2 regions of the Paraburkholderia sp. D15 genome follow, and region 1 is predicted to be linked to the other one. Evidence: predicted binding sites of a transcription regulator. Region 1 holds the regulator's gene; the other holds the start of a gene.
The links. Region 1 encodes LexA, which represses DNA repair genes until DNA is damaged. Its sites were predicted from a motif close to ACTGTATNNNNATACAGT; they were not measured.
Positions count from the first base shown of each region.

Region 1 (5,696 bases):
CGCTGCACGAAGCTGGTGGTCGCGCCACGCGCGCCCGAATCCAGCACGCCGGCATTCTTGTAGAGCTTGCCGACGAATTCCTTCGCCTTCTGGTCGTTGCCGCCCGGCTGATGCTCGGCATACGCCCAGGCCGCGAGGTAGTTCCAGCGCGCGCCGCCCGAGGTCTTCGGATTCGGCGTCACGATCGACACGCCCGGCCGGGTCAGATCGTCCCAATCCTTGATGTGCTTCGGGTTGCCCTTGCGCACCAGGAACACGATCGTCGACGTGTACGGCGACGCGTTGTCCGGCAGACGCTTCTGCCAGCCCTTGTCGAGCAGGCCCTTGCTGGCCAGCGCGTCGATGTCGTACGCCAGCGCCAGCGTCACGACGTCCGCCTGCAGGCCGTCGAGCACCGAGCGCGCCTGCGCGCCGGAGCCGCCGTGCGACTGCTTGAAGGTGATCGTCTCGCCGGTCTTCGCCTTCCATTCCTTGCCGAATGCCTGATTGACGTCCTGGTACAGCTCGCGGGTCGGGTCGTAGGACACGTTCAACAGCGTCGTGTCGGCCGCCTGTGCCTGCGCCATCGCGCCGAGTGCGCCGGCCGCGCCGAGCGCGAGTGCCGCGATGAGTTTCTTCGTCTTGCCTGCCAGCCCCGTATTCCGGTGATTCATGTCAACTTTCTCCGCGTGGTGGTCCGCTGAAACAGCGTGTGGTGTTGTTCTACGTCGCGGTCACGTGCACATGAGCGCCAACTCGAAGGGCAGTCTATCGAAGAGCTTTCATCATTAAAAATAATGTTTCCTCATTCTTTAATACGCAAAAGTGGTAATGACAGCCAGACAAGGCGTTGCGACGCGAAATCGGATGTTCAAGCGCCGTTTACCGGCGTTATCGCGACCTCGCGGCGGTGTCCGGGAGGACGAACTTAAAGTAAAGCTTGAATTGCGCGGAATACTGTATAAAAATACAGTCACCTGTTCATACATACAGTGACCATGACCAAACTCACCGCACGCCAGCAGCAGGTGTTCGATCTGATCCGCCGGGCGATCGAACGCACCGGTTTTCCGCCCACCCGTGCGGAGATCGCCGCCGAACTCGGCTTCAGTTCCGCGAACTCCGCCGAGGAGCATCTGCGCGCACTGGCACGCAAGGGTGTGATCGAACTCGCGGCCGGCGCCTCGCGTGGCATCCGGCTGCTGAGCGGGCAGGAAGATTCGCCGCATCAGTTCACGCTGCCGCACGCCAGCATCATGCAGTTGTCGTTGCCGCTGATCGGGCGGGTCGCGGCGGGTAGCCCGATCCTCGCGCAGGAACATATCTCGCAGCATTACGCGTGCGACCCGGCGCTGTTCTCGAGCAAGCCCGATTACCTGTTGAAGGTGCGCGGGCTGTCCATGCGCGACGCGGGCATCTTCGACGGCGACCTGCTCGCGGTGCAGAAGAAAAGCGAGGCGAAAGACGGCCAGATCATCATCGCGCGGCTGGGTGACGATGTGACCGTCAAGCGTCTGAAGCGTCGGCCGAACGGTATCGAGCTGATTGCGGAGAACCCCGACTACGACAACATCTTCGTCGAGACCGGCAGTGCGGAATTCGCGCTGGAAGGGATCGCCGTCGGACTGATACGGCCGAGCGAGTTTTAAGCGGTCGTCGAGGGTTCGTCAGTGTTTCGGCGGCGGGTCCTCAGCGGTTGAATCCCCGCGTCATCGAAGCTAGCTCTCGCGGCTGGCTCGTGAATCGTCCGGGATTGAGCCGCAGGCATTCACGTTGGTTTCTTTTCTGCGTGACGGCGTGTTTCCACGCCGTCTGTCGAAACACGCCCGTACGTTGGGCGACGCTCGAAGCCAGCGTTAAAGCGGCGTTACCGCCGCACTCACGTTGCATCATCGTTGCATCGCCTGGAGAGAATCATGGAACGCCTTGCCCGTCTGCTGCCCTTCCGTCAGTTCGGCCGTCTGCGTCATCTGCGCAAGCTGGTGCCCTGCTCGTTGATCGAGGCATCGGCGGCGAGCACGCCATCGCTGTTCGATTCCGCCGACGGCGCATCGAGCCTGCCCTCCGCGCTGCCGGCGTTTGCACGCGTGTCGCTGAACTCGGGCCTGAATACCGCCGAGCCGGCGCGCCGTGCGCCGGTGCGCGTCTATCACGGTCCATCGCGGCTGATCATGGTCGGCACCGTGGACGCGGTGTGCCGCATGATCGACCGGTGTATCGCCGAAGAAGCGAATGTGCAGGGCGCAGCCGTCGAAGCCTGAAGGTTCGGATTGTCGCTTTGATATGACGCTGGGTATCACATCGGGTATAACGCCGGATGTCGCGCAGGGATCGTTTTGGCGTGGCCGTGGTCCACGTTAGATCACATTCGATGGAGAATTCCGCGCGATGCCCGCTTCAATCCGATTCACCCCGCGATTGCCCCCGCGAACCAGGACCCCGCGAACCAGGACCCGAATGAACCGACGCTCGAACGCACCGATGAAAGGCAGCGCCACCCGCCCGCTGATCGTGACGTTGATCGTGGTCGTGGTGATTGCCGCGCTCGGGTTCGCTTATGCGTCGCCGTATATCGCGTTGAACAATCTCAAACGCGCGGCGGATGCGCGCGACGCGCAGACCGTCAATCAATACGTCGACTTTCCCGCATTGCGCGACAGCCTGAAACAACAGGTGACCGGCCTGTTGACGCGCCGCCTGGACCAGCACGGCAGCGGCAATCCGTTTGCCGCCATCGGCGCGATGATCGGCGTTGCGCTGATCGGTCCGCTCGTGGATGCGTATGCGACGCCGGACGGCGTCGCCGCGTTGCTCAACGGCATGCCGCCACGCGGCAATCCTGGCGAGCGGCCGCCCGCGCCTGCCGTGCCGCCCGCATCGGATGCGGCGCCGGGCGCAACCGCGCCCGCCCCGGCAACGCCATCAACACCGTCAACGCAACCATCCGGCACACCGGCAACCCCCACGCCGCCGCAACCGCCCCAGACCACGGCGGGCTATCGCGGCCTCAACGAGTTCGTCGTCACGTACCAGCATGGCGCGGGCGACGCGCGTTATTCGGCGATCTTCGCGCGCGAAGGCCTGTTCACGTGGAAGCTGGCCGCGGTGGACCTGAACGAGTAATGGCCGCTCGCGGGCCGGCCGGATCAGGCCGCCGCCTGCTCCTGCTCCGCCGACGACGAACACGCCACCAGAATGCTGCACGAAATCCGGTCGAGCAGCGGCGTGTTGCCGGCGCCCATCCACCATCGCGACAAGCCGGTGCGGCAGCGATGGCCGACCACCACGAGGTCGACGTGCAACTCGTTGGCCAGGTTCGCGATCTCGTCGATCGGATGGCCGAACGCAAAGTGCCCCTGCGCGCTCACGCCGCGCTCGGTGAGCCAGTCCACGCCTTCCTGCAAGATATCGCGAGCGGATTTCTCGAAGCTCCCGCACGCCACATCGGTCAGCAGGCCCGCGCTTTGCGCGATGCTAGAACGCATATCCACCACGGACAGCAAATGCGTTTCGGCTTTCAGATCCAACGCCAGATCGGCGCCGCAACGCAATGCCTTGCGGCCTTCGCGCGAGCCGTCGTAGCACAGCAGGATTTTCTGGTAGCTCGCCATGATTTTCTCCCTCCGCGCGGAGCGCACGGTCTGAATCAATCATGGTGCGCCGCAATTCAGCTTGCAAGGGATGGAAAACGCTAACCGTGCGACGCGCACCCGCCCATCGCGCCCTAAACCGGTGCGTAGGGGGATTGGCGGTGATAGGTAGCAAAGCGAACCGGCCGTGCAACCCCATGCCGCACTGCACGAAAGCCCTGCTGCACATCGGGACGACGCCCTTTGCCAGCCTGGCGATGCCCTAGAATAGGCGGCCTTCGCGGCGACGCGCGGCGAGCGTGCCAACCGGCCACTCGTGGCATGCGTTGCGCTCGTGCCACGCGAGCCGTCCATGCCAATCGCGCGAGCCGGAACGCTGGACCGCCGGACCGCCGGATCGCCTCACGCCGGCGGCATCCGTCACACGCAAGCCGCACCTCTTACCGGAGCTTTCCTCGATCCATGTCCGACGCTGCCATCGAGTTTCATCAGGTTGAAAAACGCTACGGCGAGAAGACGGTCGTCGACGGTCTGTCGTTTCATGTCGATGCCGGCGAATGCTTCGGCCTGCTCGGCCCGAACGGCGCGGGCAAGACCACCACGTTGCGCATGCTGCTCGGCATCGCGGCGCCGGACGCCGGTGCCATCCGTCTGTGCGGCGAACCGATTCCGGGCCGCGCGCGCGTCGCCCGGGCGCGCGTGGGCGTGGTGCCGCAGTTCGACAACCTCGATCCCGATTTCACGGTGCGCGAGAACCTGCTGGTGTTCGGCCGCTACTTCGGATTGAGCGCCGCGCAATGCCGCGCGATGGTGCCGTCGCTGCTCGAATTCGCGCGCCTCGAAAGCAAGGCGGATGCGCGCGTGAGCGAACTGTCGGGCGGCATGAAGCGGCGTCTGACGCTGGCGCGCGCGCTCGTCAACGATCCCGACGTGCTGATCATGGACGAACCGACCACCGGTCTCGATCCGCAGGCCCGGCATCTGATCTGGGAGCGGCTGCGCTCGCTGCTCGCGCGCGGCAAGACGATTCTGCTGACCACGCATTTCATGGAGGAAGCCGAACGGCTGTGCGACCGCCTGTGCGTGATCGAGGAAGGCCGCAAGATCGCCGAGGGCGCGCCGGATGCGCTGATCGCGTCGGAGATCGGCTGCGACGTGATCGAGATTTTCGGCCCCGATCCGGTGGCGTTGCGCGACGAGCTTGCGCCGCTCGTCGAACGTACCGAGATCAGCGGCGAGACGCTGTTCTGCTATGTGAACGACGCGCAGCCCGTGCACGCGCGTCTGAAGCAGCGCGCCGACCTGCGCTATCTGCATCGCCCGGCGAATCTGGAGGACGTGTTCCTGCGGCTCACGGGCCGCGAGATGCAGGACTGAGCCCGGACCGACGCGCCGGCACCTTCGAGAAACGCCCTTCAGGCCGATTCGGCCCACGCCGCACGAACGAGACACGCCATGGACATGGACGCACGCAGCTACGACACCCCGGGCCACGCCCCCAGCGACAAACCGTCGGCCCAGCAGCCGTTCGGCGCCTTCCCCGCCAACGCGGTCAACTGGATCGCGGTGTGGCGGCGCAATTATCTGGTGTGGAAGAAACTCGCGATCGCCTCGATGTTCGGCAACCTGGCCGATCCGATGATCTATCTGTTCGGTCTCGGTTTCGGCCTCGGGCTGATGGTCGGCCATGTGGACGGCGTGTCGTACATCGCCTTCCTCGCGGCCGGCACGGTGGCGTCGAGCGTGATGATGTCGGCGAGTTTCGAGTCGATGTATTCGGGCTTCTCGCGCATGCACGTGCAGCGCACGTGGGAAGCGATCATGCATACGCCGCTCACGCTCGGCGATATCGTGCTGGGCGAAATCATCTGGGCGGGCAGCAAGTCGATGCTGTCGGGCGCGGCGATCATGCTGGTGGCCGGCGCGCTCGGCTACGCCAGTTTTCCGTCGATGCTGCTAGCGTTGCCGGTCATCGTGCTCACCGGTCTCGCGTTCGCGAGCATCGCGATGATCGTGACGGCGCTCGCGCCCTCGTACGACTTCTTCATGTTCTATCAGACGCTGGTGCTCACGCCGATGCTGCTGCTCTCCGGCGTGTTCTTTCCGGCTTCGCAGTTGCCGGCCGCG
Region 1 covers NZ_CP110395.1:2,559,114-2,564,809, forward strand. Annotated here, with positions in the region: gene LFL96_RS10925 (sulfate ABC transporter substrate-binding protein) at 1-653, opposite strand, end outside; gene lexA (transcriptional repressor LexA) at 978-1,628, shown strand; gene LFL96_RS10935 (hypothetical protein) at 1,896-2,240, shown strand; gene LFL96_RS10940 (DUF2939 domain-containing protein) at 2,437-3,102, shown strand; gene LFL96_RS10945 (universal stress protein) at 3,126-3,590, opposite strand; gene nodI (nodulation factor ABC transporter ATP-binding protein NodI) at 4,032-4,946, shown strand; gene LFL96_RS10955 (ABC transporter permease) at 5,031-5,696, shown strand, end outside.

Region 2 (5,696 bases), 770 kb from region 1:
CGCTGCGTTATCTGGCGGCGGCCGTCACGGCGGGCACGCTGGCGTTTTTCTGGCAGGCGTGGCCGTACAAGCTGGGCCTGCTCGGCGCGGTGTTCGCGGGCGTCGCGATCGGCGTGCTGCTGTCGACCTCGCGTCCGACCCTGCGCGGCACGCGCCATACCGCGGGGGCATCGCGATGAACTACGTTGCCTTGATTCTCGGCATGGCGCTGATTACGTGGGTGATCCGCGCGGCGGTGTTCGTGCTCGGCGACCGGCTGGTGTTTCCGCCGCTGGTGCGCACCGCCCTCGGTTTCGTGCCGGTGACGGTGCTCACCGCGATCATCGTGCCGATGGCGGTGTCGCCGCACGGCGGCGGCGCCGAACTGACCTGGCGCAATCCGCAGCTGGTCGGCGCGCTGGCCGCCGTGCTGGTGAGCGCGCTGACGCGCCGTCCACTGCTGACGATCGCGGTCGGCCTGGTGGTGTTTTTCGTCTGGCAATGCGTCGTGCTCCGGTAACGGTGCACCGGCCGGGGCGCGTATCGGCCAACCCGTCGAACGACGCGCCCCTCTAATCCCCCCGCCCCTCCCCGCCACACCCTTAAGTTTTCCCTGAATCCGCCGATATGAAGTCGAGGTCCGCTCACCGGGATATGACGTCCCGCTGATTTCGCGGCAACAGGCAGGAAGCAACCGCGCCGGCATCACGGGTCGCGTTTCATCGGGCTCGCGTGTGGCCGGATGACACGACGGGGCCGCGCGGCGGGACCAAACGGGATAACACATGGGTCAAATCACCCTCACGCTCAAAGACGAGACGATCGCGTCGCTGCGCAAGGATTTCGATGCGTTTCTGCGGGTATCGCTGAAGCTCGATCCGCAGTTCGCGACGCCGTCGTTCGAGGATTTCTTGCGCGCCAAGCTGCTCGACAACATGGTGCCGCTGACGGAACACGCGGTGCAGCGGATGTTGCAGGGCGGTCAGTACGCATGGGCGAAACGCACGCTGGACAAGGAATTCCCGGACGTCGTCGCGATTCTGATGCGGCAGGCCGGCGAATTCGGCTTCGGCTTCGCGGCGCGCTCGGAATGGACGCCGGAGGAACTGGCGAAGCAGTGCCGCGACTGGGCGGCGGCGATCGTCAAGGAAGCCGAGGGCGACGCCGCGCTGGTCGATCCGCTCGCCGCGCAGATCAAGAGCGCCGCGCAGGACATCCAGGCGCTGGAAGAAGTGATGCAGACGCCCGCGTGGCGGCTGGTGGAATCGCTGCGTCAGCGCGTCTACGAGGCGAAGGTCGCATGCGAGACGAGCGTGGGCAGCACCGCGCGCGAAAAGCTGGGCGAACTGCGCGGGCTGTTGCGGCTCGGCATTTCGCATGGCTCGTTCCAGAAACAGGAAGCGCAGCAGATCATGGAATATCTGCGTCTGCTCAAGCCGGAAATTTTCGTCGAGGAGCCGTACGACGTGTTTTCGCGGCTGGCGGCGTGGCTGCGCAATTTCTTCGTGCCGCCGCGTCCGGCGCCGCAACAGCAGCAACGGCAATCACGCGGTTGATCGCTCGCCAGGCGCCCGTTCTCTCCGGCCCTGGCCGCTTCCCGCTCAGTCCCACATCTTTCTGAGCTTCGCCCCGATCTCGATCTTCGCCCGCGCGGCGGCCGCCAGGCCCGCCGCGGTCGGCGCGCCCGGCAGCGTCACGCGCGGCCACGCATAGGCGTCGAACAACGGCATCAGATGGGCGGGGATGAAGCGCGTGCGCGACGCCCACACGTGGCGGTCGCCCATGTGCGTCTGGTTGTGCACGTAAAAGCGCTGCGGCACGACGATATGCAGATCCTCCCTGGCACGCGTCATCGCGACGTAGAGCAGCCGGCGCTCCTCGTCGAGGTCTTCGTCGCTGCCCGTGCCCAGATCGGACGGGATGCAGCCGTCGACACCGTTCAGCACGAACACGTTGCGCCACTCCTGCCCCTTCGCGGAATGGATGGTGGACAGGATCAGGTAGTCCTCGTCGAGCAGCGGCACACCGGATTCGCCGCTGGTGGCGTCGGGCGGATCGAGCGTCAGTTCGGTCAGGAAACGTTCGCGCGACGCATACGTACCCGCGATGCTCTCCATCTGCAGCACGTCCGCGTGACGGATCGCCGCGTCCTCGTGATTACGTTCGAGATGCGGCTCGTACCAGCGCCGCACCATTTCGAATTCGGCGGGCCACGGCGTCTGCCGGCCATACACGCTCGACATCAGCTTGACGAACGGATGCCAGTCCTCCTGCGCCCGCGCGGGCGGGGTGAACGCGGCTAGCGCGGCGGCGGCGGTGTCGATGGGATGGGTGGCCAGACCGCCGGTCGGATCGGTGGCGGCGTTGGCGTTCATACCACCACCCACACCACCCGCACGCGCGGCGATCTCGTCGAGCACTTTCGCCGCAGTCGCCGGCCCCACGCCCGGCAGCAGTTGCACGACGCGAAAACCCGCGACGCGGTCGCGCGGATTTTCCGCCCAGCGCAGCACGGCGAGCACATCCTTGACGTGCACCGAATCGAGAAACTTCAGTCCGCCGAACTTCACGAACGGGATGTTGCGCCGGGTCAGCTCGACCTCCAGCGCGGCGCTGTGATGCGCGGCGCGGAACAGCACGGCCTGCGACTTGAGCTTGACGCCCTGCTCGCGCGCTTCGAGCACCTGTTCGACGACGTAGCGCGCCTGATCGGCTTCATCGGCGACGGTGACGAGGCGCGGACGCTGCGCCGACGCCTTGTCCGTCCATAAATTCTTCGTGTAACGCTCGCTGGCCAGCTCGATCACCGCGTTCGACGCCGCGAGGATCGGCTCCGTCGACCGGTAATTGCGTTCGAGCGTGATCTGCCGCGCGGGCGGATCGAACTGCGCCGGGAAATCGAGGATGTTGCGCACCGTTGCGCCGCGAAACGAATAGATCGACTGGGCGTCGTCGCCGACCACGGTCAGACCGCGGCCGTCGGGCTTCAGCGCGAGCAGGATCGACGCCTGCAGCCGGTTGGTGTCCTGATATTCATCGACCAGCACATGGTCGAAGCGCGCCGACAGATCCGCCGCGATCGCCGGCTCGGCGGCCATATGCGACCAGTAGAGCAGCAGATCGTCGTAGTCGAGCACGCTCTGCTTCTGTTTCGCATCGACGTAGGCGGCGAACAGGCGGCGCAGATCGTCCTCCCATTCGCGGCACCACGGGAACGCGTGGTCGAGCACGTGCGTCAGCGACGCTCCCGTATTCACGACGCGCGAATAGATCGCGAAGCAGGTGCTCTTGGCCGGGAAGCGCCGCTCTTTGGCGGACAAGCCGAGCTCGTGTCGCACCAGGTTCATCAGATCGGCGGAATCCTCGCGGTCGTTGATCGTGAAGGCGGGCGCGAGACCGATCAAGTCCGCGTATTCGCGCAGCAGGCGCGCGCCGACGCTGTGAAACGTGCCCGACCACGTGAGCCCCTGCGCGAGCGCGGCGCGCGCGCCGAGTGCCGCCCCGGCGATGCGCGTGACCCGGCGCGTCATTTCCAGCGCGGCCCGGCGCGAAAAAGTCAGCAGCAGGATGCGGCGCGGATCGGCGCCCTTCACCACCAGATTCGCAACGCGGTGCGCGAGCGTATTGGTCTTGCCGGAGCCCGCGCCCGCGATCACCAGCAACGCGCCGGACGGCGCGTTCGGCGTGTCGGCGCCGTATTCGGCAGCCTCGCGTTGCGCGGCGTTGAGTTTGGCGAGCCAGTCGGCGGCGGGGTTGGCGTTGTCCGTGGCGCTGTGGGGTGCGTCGGGTGTTTCGGACGCACCCGCGGCATGGGTTGCGTTCGCCGTACGGGCGCTGGCGGACACGTCGAGCGTATCGGCCAGATTGGCCATATCGGCGGATGGCAGCGAGGGATTGGCGACGGGATGCACGTGGATTCAGGCGCGGGCGTGATTTCGGGATAGCGACGCACACTGTATATCCATACAACCCCGGCAGACAAGCGACCCTTATTTTCGCGATGCTGCGGCACATACTTCCGCTTCAACCGTTGGCCTAAAGCGGCCACGGCCGGCGCCTCACCACTCGATCAACCACTCGACCGCCCACGCTTCGCACAAGCATCCACGCAAAAAATGGCCCGTCACGCTTGCGCGTGACGGGCCATTTTTCTTTCCACCGGACACAAGGCAGTGTGCGAAGCGCACTCACATCATCCGCCCTGCTACCGCCGTCTTACTGCTTCTTCGCATCCTTCACGTTGGCGTCGGCGTTCGCCTTGTCGGCGTCAGCCTGCGCGTCCGTTTTCTTCTTGTCGGCCTTGGCCTGCGCGACGGACGACTTCTTGTCCGCCTTCGCCTGTTCCTTCGCGGCCTTCTTGTCCGCATGCGTGACCGGCGCGGCGGCCGGGTCGCTCGCCTGCGCGAACGCCACGGACGACAGACACCCCGCGATCAGCGCGGCGCAGATCTGGTTTCGGGTCGATTGAATCATGCTCATGCGGCACCTCCGTTCAAGGCCTTATCGATGACTAACAACGGCGATCAATGCTTCACATCGCTGCCGTCGGACTGGTCGCCCGTCTGGCCTTGCATGTTCATCTTCATTTCATTGTTGGCGGTCTGCTTGTCCGCCTTCTGGTTGATCTTGGCGTCGCGCACCTGCTCCTTGTACTGGGTCTTGGCGGCCTTCTGCTGATCCTTCAGCTCGGCCTTCGACGCCTTCTTCGACGCGCGGTAGTCGGCATTGGCCTTGGCGTTCGCTTCGCGCTTCTGCACCAGCGGATCGGTCGAGCCCGGCGCCGTCAGACGGGTCGGAGCGGGCGTCGGCGGCTGCACGCCGGCGGCGGCGGGCGCCATGGTCGTGGCGTCGGCGCCCGGCGCCTGCATCTGGGTTTGCGCCTGCACATCCGCGCCGGCGGCGGGTTGCGCGGTCTGCGCGACAGCCGCGGTCGCGGCGAAAGCGGTCACGGCGGTACCGATCAGGAGCGTACGAATCTGGGTCATGGTTCAATTCCTCTCTAAAGTTGTTGTGACCGGGGCGTCGTATCCGGCGCGGCGCGGCTCGATGACGACAACGCCTTGCCCTGCCTCGCCCGGTCTTCTCGCTTCGGAACATATCCAGCAAGCTTGCCTACAGAACCGAACTTTACGAGTGAATTTCCAAAGCAGCGATCGCTGTTACGGAAGGTTTCACTTTCCGACAATTGCACAACATCTGCTTGCAATTGCCTACACGTCGTCTGTCGTGCGGACGGGTTTCGTCCGCGGACAGCTTCTGGCTTATGATGCGAACCCTTTGCCTGAAGGTGCAAACGCCATGCCCAACCTCGATTTCACGCTGACCGGCGACTACGTCGAACTGCACAATCTCCTGAAGATAACGGGCCTCGCGGAGAGCGGCGGCCAGGCAAAAATGATGGTCGCGGACGGCGCGGTGACCGTCGACGGCCAGGTCGAAACGCGTAAAACCTGCAAAATCCGCGCGGGCCAGGCGGTGTTGATCGGCGATACGCGCATCGCGGTTCACGAAGGCTGAGGGCGCGGTTGCGCTCGCGAGGCTTCGGCCGTCCCGTCCGGAAATTCGGAGGACCGCGCGCACCAAAATCGTGCCTCGGTCATCGACAGCGCCGCGCGCAGGCAATAAGCTGTCTGTTTCGACAGATGACAAACGGCTGACACGATCGGCTCGCGACTGTCCGACGCTTCGCTGACGTGCCACGCGCCGGCCTTGCCGGG
Region 2 covers NZ_CP110395.1:3,333,571-3,339,266, forward strand. Annotated here, with positions in the region: gene LFL96_RS14365 (AzlC family ABC transporter permease) at 1-179, shown strand, start outside; gene LFL96_RS14370 (AzlD domain-containing protein) at 176-499, shown strand; gene LFL96_RS14375 (DUF4088 family protein) at 765-1,535, shown strand; gene LFL96_RS14380 (ATP-dependent helicase) at 1,581-3,851, opposite strand; gene LFL96_RS14385 (hypothetical protein) at 4,195-4,458, opposite strand; gene LFL96_RS14390 (hypothetical protein) at 4,503-4,964, opposite strand; gene LFL96_RS14395 (RNA-binding S4 domain-containing protein) at 5,278-5,496, shown strand.
Region 2: the regulator LexA is predicted to act here: its motif matches at 3,932-3,949, upstream of LFL96_RS14380 (ATP-dependent helicase).